One region of the Clostridium oceanicum genome, then DNA from elsewhere that is predicted to be linked to it. Evidence: riboswitches for the same ligand, from Rfam matches in the RefSeq annotation. Region 1 holds a riboswitch; the other holds the start of a gene.
The links. A riboswitch is a leader RNA that binds a small molecule or an ion and turns the genes downstream of it on or off. The one in region 1 is predicted to bind S-adenosylmethionine.
Positions count from the first base shown of each region.

Region 2: linked by a shared signal. The riboswitch ahead of metF (methylenetetrahydrofolate reductase [NAD(P)H]) and the one ahead of metK (methionine adenosyltransferase) in region 1 are both predicted to bind S-adenosylmethionine.

Region 1 is NZ_BAAACG010000013.1:111,152-117,096, forward strand. Features, by position in the region: gene ABDZ71_RS14515 (peptidoglycan DD-metalloendopeptidase family protein) at 1-569, shown strand, start outside; gene spoIIID (sporulation transcriptional regulator SpoIIID) at 679-933, shown strand; gene mreB (rod shape-determining protein) at 1,034-2,065, shown strand; gene yyaC (spore protease YyaC) at 2,117-2,650, opposite strand; gene ABDZ71_RS14535 (tRNA 2-thiocytidine biosynthesis TtcA family protein) at 2,712-3,425, opposite strand; tRNA gene ABDZ71_RS14540 (tRNA-Thr) at 3,681-3,756, shown strand; tRNA gene ABDZ71_RS14545 (tRNA-Tyr) at 3,762-3,846, shown strand; tRNA gene ABDZ71_RS14550 (tRNA-Val) at 3,856-3,931, shown strand; tRNA gene ABDZ71_RS14555 (tRNA-Thr) at 3,960-4,035, shown strand; tRNA gene ABDZ71_RS14560 (tRNA-Tyr) at 4,039-4,123, shown strand; SAM riboswitch class I at 4,248-4,357, shown strand; gene metK (methionine adenosyltransferase) at 4,439-5,614, shown strand; gene recD2 (SF1B family DNA helicase RecD2) at 5,726-5,945, shown strand, end outside.
Region 2 is NZ_BAAACG010000010.1:27,154-33,098, forward strand. Features, by position in the region: gene ABDZ71_RS10735 (homocysteine S-methyltransferase family protein) at 1-721, opposite strand, end outside; gene ABDZ71_RS10740 (methionine synthase) at 711-1,391, opposite strand; gene metF (methylenetetrahydrofolate reductase [NAD(P)H]) at 1,412-2,299, opposite strand; SAM riboswitch class I at 2,497-2,598, opposite strand; SAM riboswitch class I at 3,336-3,445, shown strand; gene ABDZ71_RS10750 (O-acetylhomoserine aminocarboxypropyltransferase/cysteine synthase family protein) at 3,583-4,866, shown strand; gene ABDZ71_RS10755 (homoserine dehydrogenase) at 4,908-5,945, shown strand, end outside.

The DNA of each region.
Region 1 (5,945 bases):
AAAAAGATACCAGTAAAGATACAGCTAAAGCTGTAAAACAACCAACTAAAAGTTATGAAAATGCTCTTCAAGTAAAAAAAGAAGATGAAAATACTAAACCAAAGACTGAAGAAAAAACTCAAGAAAAAGATACAGCTAAAGTATCAAAGCAAGTTCAACCTAAATTTATAAAACCAGTTGAAGGAACTATAGCAAGAGTTTATTCAGAAGATCCAGTATTTTGGAATTCTACATCAAGTTATAGACCAAATTTAGGTATGGATATAAAGACAAACTTAGGTAAATCTGTTTTAGCAGTTGAAGATGGAAAAGTAGAAAATGTTGTTAGTTCAAGTCAAGATGGAGTTAAAGTAATTATCAATCATCAATCTGGACTAAAAAGTGTATATTCTAATTTAGCTGCCAAAACAAATGTTAAAAAGGGTCAAGCGGTTAAAAAAGGTGATGTTATAGGTAAAGTAGGTAAAACTACATTACGTTCAGCTTATGAGAAATATGGTGACCATTTACATTTTGCTATGATGAAGGGTAATAATTACATAAATCCTTCTAAATACATTAAGTATTAATTTGAAATTTAAGCCATTTTTCGCTTTTAATCGAAAAGTGGCTTAAAAATGAATTTAATTTGTTAAATTAGCATAATTATAATTATAAAGGATTAAGGGAGGTAGCACTTTGAAAGATTACATTGAAGAAAGAGTCCTTGAAGTCGCTAAATATATTATAGATTCTAAAGCTACTATAAGAAGAACAGCTAAAGTGTTTGGAGTAAGCAAAAGTACAATACACAAGGATATGACAGAGAGGTTACCTAAAATAAATCCACAGATAGCTGAAGAGGCCAAGGAGATTTTAGACTATAATAAAGCAGAGAGGCATATAAGAGGTGGAGAAGCAACAAAAATGAAATATAAAGCTATTGAAGGTTAAAAGCATTCCTATTATAATAAATTTATAGGCTTTTAGTAAAGCTATTTTTATTTTTCTTATAATTATTATATAAGTTTAGAGAGTAGGAGAGGATAAGGGAATGTTTTTTAGTGTAGGCACTGATATGGGAATAGATTTAGGTACCGCTACAGTACTTGTATATATAAAGGGTAAAGGAGTCATTTTGAATGAACCCTCAGTGGTAGCTATAGATAGGAACAAAGATAAAGTCCTAGCAGTTGGACAAGAAGCAAGAGAAATGATAGGAAGGACTCCAGGAAATATAGTGGCAATACGTCCAATGAGAGATGGAGTAATATCTGATTATGATATTACAGAAAGAATGTTAAATTATTTTATTACAAAAGCTTGTGGTAAGAAAAAAATAGGTGCTCCAAGGGTTGTTGTTTGTATTCCATGTGAAGCTACTGAAGTGGAAAAAAGAGCGGTTATTGATGCAGCAAAGAATGCTGGTGCTAAAAAGGTATTTTTAATTGAAGAACCGTTAGCAGCAGCTATTGGAGCAGACCTTGATATAACTAAAGCTAGTGGAAGTATGGTAATTGACATAGGTGGTGGAACTACTGATATCGCCGTAATATCTCTAGGTGGAATAGTTGTTAGATCTTCTATAAAAAGAGCAGGGGACAGTTTTGATGAATCAATAATAAAATACATAAGGAAAAAACATAAACTTATGATAGGGGAAAGAACAGCAGAAAATCTTAAAATTAATATAGGTTCTGCATTTGCTAAAGGGGAACCGGTTCCTATGCAAATAAGAGGAAGAGATTTAGTTTCAGGACTTCCTAAAGATATAACTGTAACTTCAGATGAAATGAGAGAAGCTCTTCAAGAATCAGTTAATGCTATAGCTGATCTTGCTCATTCTGTTCTAGAAAAAACTCCACCTGAGTTATCTGCAGATATAGCAGATAAAGGAATAATAATGACAGGTGGAGGAGCTTTATTAAATGGACTTAGTGACTTAATAGGAAGCGTTACTAAAGTACCTGTTCATATAGCTGATAATGCAGTTTCTTGCGTAGCAGAAGGTACTGGAAAGGTACTAGCTTATTTGGATAAAATGGGTATATCATCTTCCGGTGATGGATTAAATTTAGTTGAATAACATATAGCTTTATATGAATAAGCACCATAATAATAACTATTATTATGGTGCTTATTCAGGTTCATTATATACCATATAATAGCAATGTAGTAATGAGTTAACTATAGTTTTTGCCATATTCATTATTAAACTTAATCTAATAGTATTAGAATGAAATAATTCATTGTTTTCATGAGAGTCTACAATTCCTATTATAGATACTTCTCCTATATTAGGTAGAGATTTCCCTACACCCTTTCCGGGATGAACAGGATAGTCTCTTACCTGCAGTTCTCCAATTTTGCATTTATCACCTAAGCAAGCGTCTATGCCTATTATATTGCTATTTGGGTGACGATTTTTGATTTGAGATATTTTTTCTTCTATATTTAAAGCATGTATAGGATTATCTATAGTTCCATATACATGTAGAGGAAAATTTTTCGATCTTAACATACTACCTACTAGAGGTCCTAAAGAATCACCTATACACCTATCAGTTCCTATACATACTATTAAAGTATCTTTATTAATATAATCTTTTAAAAAATATGCTATTTTATAGTAGGATAGCGAATTGTTATAAGGTGTTTTAATTTTACTCAAAGTACATCCCTCCCTATATTAATTTATATGAATAGGGATAATTAAATATTAAATAAAAATTTTAATTTTTTTTCCATATATTTAATTGGTCAGTATTAGTAAGACATCCTAGAAGCCTATCCCTTATTCCTGGTATATCTTTTTCTAAAGAAGATATTAAATCTTTCATATACTCTCTTTTAGTATATCCATTAGCAGGGCAAGGGTTGTCAATTATTTTAAAATTATATTTTTTTGATATGCTTTTGGTTTCATATTCATTTATATAAACCATAGGTCTTATTAAAGTTATATCACGTCTGTTTAAATAAGTTTTAGGAGAAAAGCTACTAATTCTTCCTTCATAGAACATAGACATAAGTAAAGTTTCAACAGCATCATTTTTATGATGACCTAATGCAAGTTTATTACAGCCTAATTTTTTAGCATAATCATTTAATGCACCTCTTCTTAAATTTGCACAAAGGGAACAAGGATTTTTTTCTTTTCTAATATCAAAAACTATTTCTTTTATATTAGTTTTATAAATGTGTATTGGTATATCCATTTCAGAGCACATTTCTTCCATAGGAGAAAAATCTGCACCACTATTTGGATCTATAACTATAGCTATTAAATCAAATTTTTCAGGGGAGAACCTTTGGTATTTTTTTAGTAGTTGTAATAAACATATACTATCTTTTCCACCAGATAAACCGACAGCTATTTTGTCATTGTCTTGAATTAAATCAAAATCATTTATAGCTTTTCTTAATTTACTTAATAATTTTTGCATAAGTACCTCCTAAGTATGAATATATTGTAGTTATTTAGATTATATTGTAAAAATGTACTAATAATTATACCATTAAAACCTTATATGTTTTATAAATGGTATATGTGTATAAAATAAAGAAAATTAGAGATAATAAAAGATACAAAGGAATAAAGCAGTAAAAACATAAATAAATGGGCTTGAAATTATAATTAAAAACAGATATACTATTTCTTGTCGAAAGCGTTCAAAACTTTCAACATAAATACAAAATATGCTGGCATGGCTCAATTGGCAGAGCAGCTGACTTGTAATCAGCAGGTTGTAGGTTCAAGTCCTATTGCCAGCTCCATATGTGGAGGAGTTCCCGAGTGGCCAAAGGGGGCAGACTGTAAATCTGTTGCAATTTGCTTCGATGGTTCGAATCCATCTTCCTCCACCAAAATTTTATGGGCGCATAGCTCAGCTGGGAGAGCATCTGCCTTACAAGCAGGGGGTCACAGGTTCGAGCCCTGTTGTGCCCACCATAAAATTTTATAAAAAATTTAATAATATGCTGGCATGGCTCAATTGGCAGAGCAGCTGACTTGTAATCAGCAGGTTGTAGGTTCAAGTCCTATTGCCAGCTCCATATGGAGGAGTTCCCGAGTGGCCAAAGGGGGCAGACTGTAAATCTGTTGCAATTTGCTTCGATGGTTCGAATCCATCTTCCTCCACCAAAACCTTTACTTTAGTAAAGGTTTTTTATTTTATGGTAGAATAAATTATAATATAATTTTTTTAGGTTGTTGACACCTATATGATGTTATGTTATGATTTTTAATAGTAAAAGTTAATAGTAAACTCTTATCCAGAGAGGTGGAGGGAAAAGGGCCCTTTGAAACCCGGCAACCAGTGAGTAGTGATGTTCACTATAGGTGCCAATTCCGGCAGTTAGTTCTGCAAGATAAGAGAGAAGTTAGTATATAACCTCTTCTTATTGAAGAGGCTTATTTTTTTGCAATTTTAAAATCATTAAATGGGAGGTTTAAAGTATGAAAAGAATTTTTACATCTGAATCAGTTACAGAGGGACATCCAGATAAAATTTGTGACCAGGTATCAGATGCTATATTAGATGCTATATTAGAAAAAGATCCAGAAGGTAGAGTAGCTTGTGAAACAGCTGTTACTACTGGTATGGTATTAGTAATGGGGGAAATATCTACTCATTGTTATGTAGATATACCTAAAGTTGTTAGAGAAACTATAAAAGGAATAGGTTACGATAGAGCTAAATACGGATTTGATTGTGAAACTTGTTCTGTATTAACTTCAATAGATGAACAATCTTCAGATATTGCTGTAGGTGTTGATGAAGCATTAGAATCAAAAGCTGGAGAAATGGAAAAAATAGATGCTATAGGTGCTGGAGATCAAGGTATGATGTTTGGTTTTGCTACTAATGAAACTAAAGAATATATGCCTCTTCCTATAGAAACAGCTCATAAAATAACAAGAAGATTATCAGAAGTTAGAAAAAATGGAACTTTAGCATATTTAAGACCAGATGGAAAAGCACAAGTTACAGTAGAATATGAAGATGAAAAACCAGTTAGAATAGATTCTATTGTTGTTTCAACTCAACATAGCAGAAAAGCTACACAAGAACAAATACAAAAAGACATAAAAGAGCATGTTATAAATGCTGTAATTCCTGAAGAATTATTAGATGAGAATACAAAATATTACATTAACCCAACTGGTAGATTTGTAATTGGAGGACCACAAGGGGATTCAGGATTAACAGGAAGAAAAATAATAGTTGATACTTATGGCGGATATGGAAGACATGGTGGAGGAGCTTTCTCAGGTAAGGATGCAACAAAAGTAGATAGATCAGCTGCATATGCAGCTAGATGGGTAGCTAAAAACTTAGTAGCAGCAGGAGTAGCAGATAAATTAGAAATACAACTATCTTATGCTATAGGAGTAGCTAAGCCAGTTTCAATATCTATAGATACTTTTGGAACAGGAAAAATATCAGAAGAAAAAACATCTCAAATAGTAGATAAAGTATTTGATCTAAGACCAGGAGCTATTATAAGAGATTTAAAATTAAAAAGACCAATATATAAACAAGTAGCAGCTTATGGTCATTTTGGAAGAACAGATATAGATGTTCCATGGGAAAAGTTAGATAAGGTTGATGAAATAAAAAAATACTTATAATATAAGAAGAGTTAGGCTTTATGGTCTAACTCTTTTAATTAGGTAGTATTTGTATATATGTAAATAAATTATGTTATAATTTATATAATAAAGTAGTTTAGGAGAGATCATATGCAGGAATTACAAGGCTTTGTTGAGGATATAGTTTTTGAAAATCAGGATAACGGATATATGGTTGCAAAAATTAAAGACAAAAACAGAATTATAACTATAGTTGGGTTTATTCCTTATATAACAGAAGGTCAAAATTTAAAATTAAAAGGTGAATGGGTTGTTCATAAGCAATTTGGTAAACAGTTTAAAGTTGAAAGTTGTGAAGAGATAACTCCAG
Region 2 (5,945 bases), on a different contig from region 1:
CTCCATTAACCATTTTAGGAAGACCAGCATTAGGTTGAACCATAACTGGTATAGAAGAAAATTCAAGTATTTCTGATACTATAGGTTCAAGTTCTACAGGTCCTAGAGAACAATTTACTCCTAGTGCATCTACTCCTAAGCCCTCTAAAGTCATAATCATTGACAAAATACTGCATCCTGTAAAAGTTCTTCTATCCTTTTCAAAAGTCATTGTACAAAATACAGGTAATTTGGAATTTTCTTTAGCTGCTAAAACTGCTGCTTTAACTTCATATAAATCTGCCATAGTTTCTATAAGTATTACATCTGCTCCACTTTTAACACCTTGAATTACTTGTCTTTTAAATACATTGTAAGCTTTTTCAAATTTTAATGTTCCCATAGGTTCTAAAAGTTCACCTATAGGGCCTATATCTAAAGCCACTAAAGTATCTCTATTTTCTGAAGCTTTTTTAGCATTTTTTACAGCTGCGTCTATTATTTCTTCTACACTATATTTAATATCTTCTAATTTTAGTTCATTAGCTCCAAAAGTATTAGTAGTAATTATATTGGCTCCAGCTTCTATATATTTTTTATGTATGTTTATAATTTTATCTTTATCTTCTATATTTAAAATTTCTGGAATTTCTCCTCTTTTAAGTCCCGCTCTTTGAAGCATTGTTCCCATAGCTCCATCAAAAAACAGTATCTTTTCTTCTAGTATTTTTTTAATTTCCACATGATTCACCTGTCTTTCTAAATTCGCAATCTTTATATTTATTACAGTTTACGCAGCTTCTTTTTTTAAGGGTTATTTCTTTAGGTATAAATCCTATTATAGCGGTAACAGATTTTCTTGGTATCAGTATATTATGAGATGATGCCGTAAGACCAATTTCTCTTTGAGCATTTAAAACTTTTAAAAAATCCTTTTGAATTTCTATACTCAAATCACCATATCCAGGACTATATCTAAATGTTATTTTATTATTTTTAAGCTCAGCTTCTTTTTTTACTATAGATTCTACAAAATCACAGCCATCTTCAATAGCTGTAGTTGCACAAGCGTCTAATATTATTGATTTAGTCATATTAGTTTTTTCATAAAGTGCTATTTTTCTATCTAAGCTTATTCCTAAAGTTACTGCCATAAGAGTGCATTCTTTTGAATTACTTAAATGTCTTAATATATCTTTTCCTTTAAAGATTAAATTAGTATCTTTTATTAATACTTCTTTGTCTTTTTTTTCTATATTAAAAGTTTTATAGGTGTATTTAAAATTTATATATTCTTTAATTTCTCTTCTACATTCTTCAATTAAAGTATCTGTATTTTTATCAACTATAGAACTTTTATACCCTAAATATCTTAAAACTTCTTTTTTATCTATTTTAAATATATCATTCATAAGATTCACCAATTTAAAATCTAAATAGCTAAATCATTATTTACAGAACCTATTATAGATTTTATACTTTCATTTATTTTTCTAGCTACATAAGGATTATTCATTGTATATAGATGAATTCCCTTTACTCCACTAGATACTAAGTCTACTATTTGTTCTACTGCATAAGCTATTCCAGCATCTCTTAAAGCATTTTTATCATGTTCATATCTATTCATTATTTTTATAAATTTTGGAGGAAGTGACGCACCACATAAAGAAACTATTCTTTCAATTTGTTTTTTGTTTATTACAGGCATTATTCCAGCTTGAATTGGTACATTTATATTCTTTTTATTAATTTTATCATTAAACTCATAGAATAAGTTATTATCGAAAAACAATTGACTTATCAAATAGTCTGTACCACAATCAACCTTTTGTTTTAATCTTTCAATATCCTTATCTAAAGAAATGCTTTCTGTATGTCCTTCTGGATAACAAGCTGCTGCTATAGAAAAATCATGATGCTTTTTTATATAATCTACAAGTTCAAATCCATAGTTATAATCCCCTATTGGTTTTTGATCTAAAGGTATGTCTCCTCTTAAAGCTAATACATTTTCTATGTTATTGTCTTTAAGATTTTTTAATGTATTTTCTATAGTTTCTTTTGTAGAATTTATGCAAGTTAAATGAGCTAAAGCTTCTATGTTATATTTGTTTTTTATAAGTGATGAAAGTTCACAAGTTTTATTACCAGAACTAGTACCACCGGCTCCATAAGTTACACTTATATAATCTGGCTTTAGATCTTTAAGTTCATCTAGTGTTTTATATATATTTTCAATTGGAGTAGTACTTTTAGGTGGAAATACCTCCAAAGAGAAAACTACATTTTTTTCGGAAAATAAATTTTTGATTTTCATTTAAATAACCCCTTTTCGTATTATGTCTATTTTATAATTTTTATTATTGATGCTTTACACTGTTCTTTTATTAAGTATAGATTTAAACTAAATATTTTGATTATTAAATTTATTTTTTATTTAGTTGACTTTTTATTTTAAAATAAATAAAAAACCTAAAGGAGTAATCCCTTAGGTTTTAATAACGTAAGATATTATCCTTATCTATCAGCATAATGCTGCAGGATTTAGCACCTTGTATATAAATATACGGTTGCCGGGCTTCGTAGGGCCAGTCCCTCCGCCTCTCATGATAAGCTTCATTCATTTTTTATTAAGTACGATTATATTACAAAAAAAAGAAAATGTAAAGCTATTTTTTATAATTTTTTTATGAAAACTTATACACTTGTTTTTAAGAAGTTTATTTAAAAGAATCTTCTATATTTAAAAAACAACACAGTTTATCTTAATATAGATATATTATTAGGATTATGATTTTAAATTAACTTTATTATATTACTAAGTAATTTTTTATTTATAATAACTACCCGTATATCTTTATGTACTATTTTTTTTACATTAAAGTGCATTTAAATTTTTCACTTACAACACCACCTAATATATATCATAAGATTTTAGAATAATATTAGTATTTAAGTTTTTATTATATTTAAACCTTTATCTTTCTAAACTAAAAAGATAAGTACACCTTTAGCCTCTCTAATAGATAATAAAATTTATACATTTCTCTATTGTATAAACTTTATTATCTATTAAATATAGTTTTTGTATTAAAAAAGCTAAGTGGTTTTTAATACCATATGATCCCAACGGTGGAGAAAGGGCACTTTTTAAAATAATAAAAAAAATATAAATATTTTTTCCTTCTAGTAATATAGCCAATGTATACTTTTTCACTCTAAGTAAATCTATACAAATCATAAATTAACCCCTTGACATAAAAAATGATTTTAAATATAATAAGTTTCAAGCAAAGGTTAAATCAAATTTAAGAAAACGAAAAATTGAATTTTAAAAAGTTAATATAAAATATTTCTTATCAAGAGTGGTTGAGGGACAGGCCCTGAGAAACCCGGCAACAGCTGATTTTTAAAAATCAGAAATGTGCTAAATCCTGCAGTTAAATTTACTGAGAGATGAGAAAATTGTAGTTTCTATAACTGTAATTTAAAGTCATTTCTCTAAGAAATGGCTTTTATTTTTTTTAATAACAAGTTGAAACAGGTTGATTCAATAAACCACTTGTTTCCATTTAAATAAATAATTAAGGGGGCAATACTATGTTTAATGAAAATTGGAAAGATGAAACTATATGTATACAAGGAGGATATACACCAAAGTCTGGAGAAGCTAGAATTCTTCCTATAGTACAAAGTACAACTTATAAATATGAAGATCCAGATCAAGTTGCTAATTTATTTGATTTAAAAGAAGAAGGATTCTTTTATTCTAGAATAGGAAACCCAACTGTTGCAGGGTTTGAACAAAAGCTAACAGAACTTGAAGGTGGAGTTGGCGCGGTAGCTACTGCATCAGGACAATCAGCTATTACTTTAGCAGTTTTAAATATTTGTACAAAAGGAGATCACATTGTAGCATCTTCAAATCTTTATGGAGGAACATTTACTCTACTCTCTTCTACTTTAAACAAATTAGGAATTGATGTAACTTTAGTTTCTCCTGATGCTTCAAGAGAAGAAATTTTAAATAAATGTACTGATAAAACTAAACTTATATATGGGGAAACAATGGCTAATCCTAGCTTAAATATTTTAGATTTTGATAAATTTTCAAGTGTTGCTAAAGAAATTGGAGTACCTTTTATAGTTGATAATACTTTAATGACCTCTAAACTTTGCAAGCCATTAAAGCATGGTGCTAATATAGTAGTTTATTCTGCTACTAAATATATTGACGGTCATGCAACAAGTGTAGGTGGAGCTATAGTAGATGGTGGTAACTTTGATTGGAATAATGGTAAATTTAAATCTCTTTCAGAGCCAGATCCTACATACCATGGTACAAATTTTTCAGAATCTTTTAAAAATGCTGCATATATAGTTAAACTAAGAGTTACATTACTTAGAGATTTTGGAGCATGTTTAAGTCCTTTCAATGCATTCTTGTTTAATTTAGGACTAGAAACATTACATCTTAGAATGGAAAGACATAGCGACAATGCTTTAAAGCTAGCCAAATTTTTAAAAGATCATCCAAAAGTTAGTTGGGTTAATTATCCCCTACTAGAAAACAATAAAAATTATGATAATGCTAAAAAGTATCTAAAATATGGTGCTAGCGGTATATTAACTTTTGGAATTAAAGGAAATGACGATGCAGCTAAAGTATTTACTAAAAATCTTTCCCTAGCAGCTTTAGTTGTTCATATAGGAGATGCTAGAACTAGTGTAATTCACCCTGCTAGCACAACTCATAGACAGTTATCAGAAGAACAATTAATATCTTCTGGAGTACCAAAAGATTTAGTAAGAGTTTCTGTTGGTATAGAAAATGCAGATGATATAATAAAAGACTTTGATCAAGCTTTAAATAATATAAAATAAGCATAATTAAATTTTGCATAATAATAAGGAGGACTTCATAAATGATTTCAATAGCTATATTAGGAAATGGTGTAGTTGGCTCTGGAGTAGCTGAACTAATAGAAAAAAATATAAATAGTATAAAAAACAAATTAAATAAAGGGATAAAAATTTCTAAGATATTAGTTAAAAATAAAGATAAACATAGAAACAGCAATAATTATAGAATTATAACAGACAAACCAGAAGATATTTTAAAAGAGGATGTAGATATTGTTGTTGAATGTATGGGTGGTTTAAATCCAGCTTATGAATATATAAAAATGTCTTTAAAGCAGAAAAAACATGTAGTTACTGCAAATAAAGATTTAATTGCAAAGCATGGTTTAGAACTTTTAAGTCTTGCTAAAGAAAATAATGTTAAACTTTACTTTGAAGCTAGTGTAGGTGGTGGAATACCAATACTTAGACCGCTTAAAAACTGCTTAATAGGAAATAATGTAACAAGCATAAAAGCTATCTTAAATGGTACTACTAACTTTATTTTAACAAAAATGTCTAAAGAAAATCTTAGTTTTGATAAAGCTTTAAAATTGGCTCAAGAGCTTGGCTTTGCAGAAGCAGATCCTACTTCTGATATTAAAGGATACGATAGTGCTAGAAAACTTAATATACTGTCTAATATAGCTTATAATAGAAATTTAGATTGGGAAACTTTTAAAGTTGAAGGAATAGATAAACTAGATGAATTTGATATTTTAAAATCTAACAGATTAGGTGGCACAGTTAAATTTATTGGAATTAGTAATATAATAAATGATAAAATACATGCTTCCGTAAGACCAGTTATTGTGTCTAAAGATTCAATACTTGGAAAAGTTGAAAATGAATTTAACTCTATAGTTATAGAAGGCGACAGCGTAGGAGAACTTGCTTTTTACGGTAAAGGCGCAGGAAAACTTCCCACAGCTAGTGCAGTTTATGCTGATATAATGAATGTTTTAATAAATAAAAAAGAAGATCAGTTATTATTTAATAAAGAACCTGCAAATCTTCAAAAAAGTTTTACGGATAAAAAAGATTGGATTGTAAGAATTAAA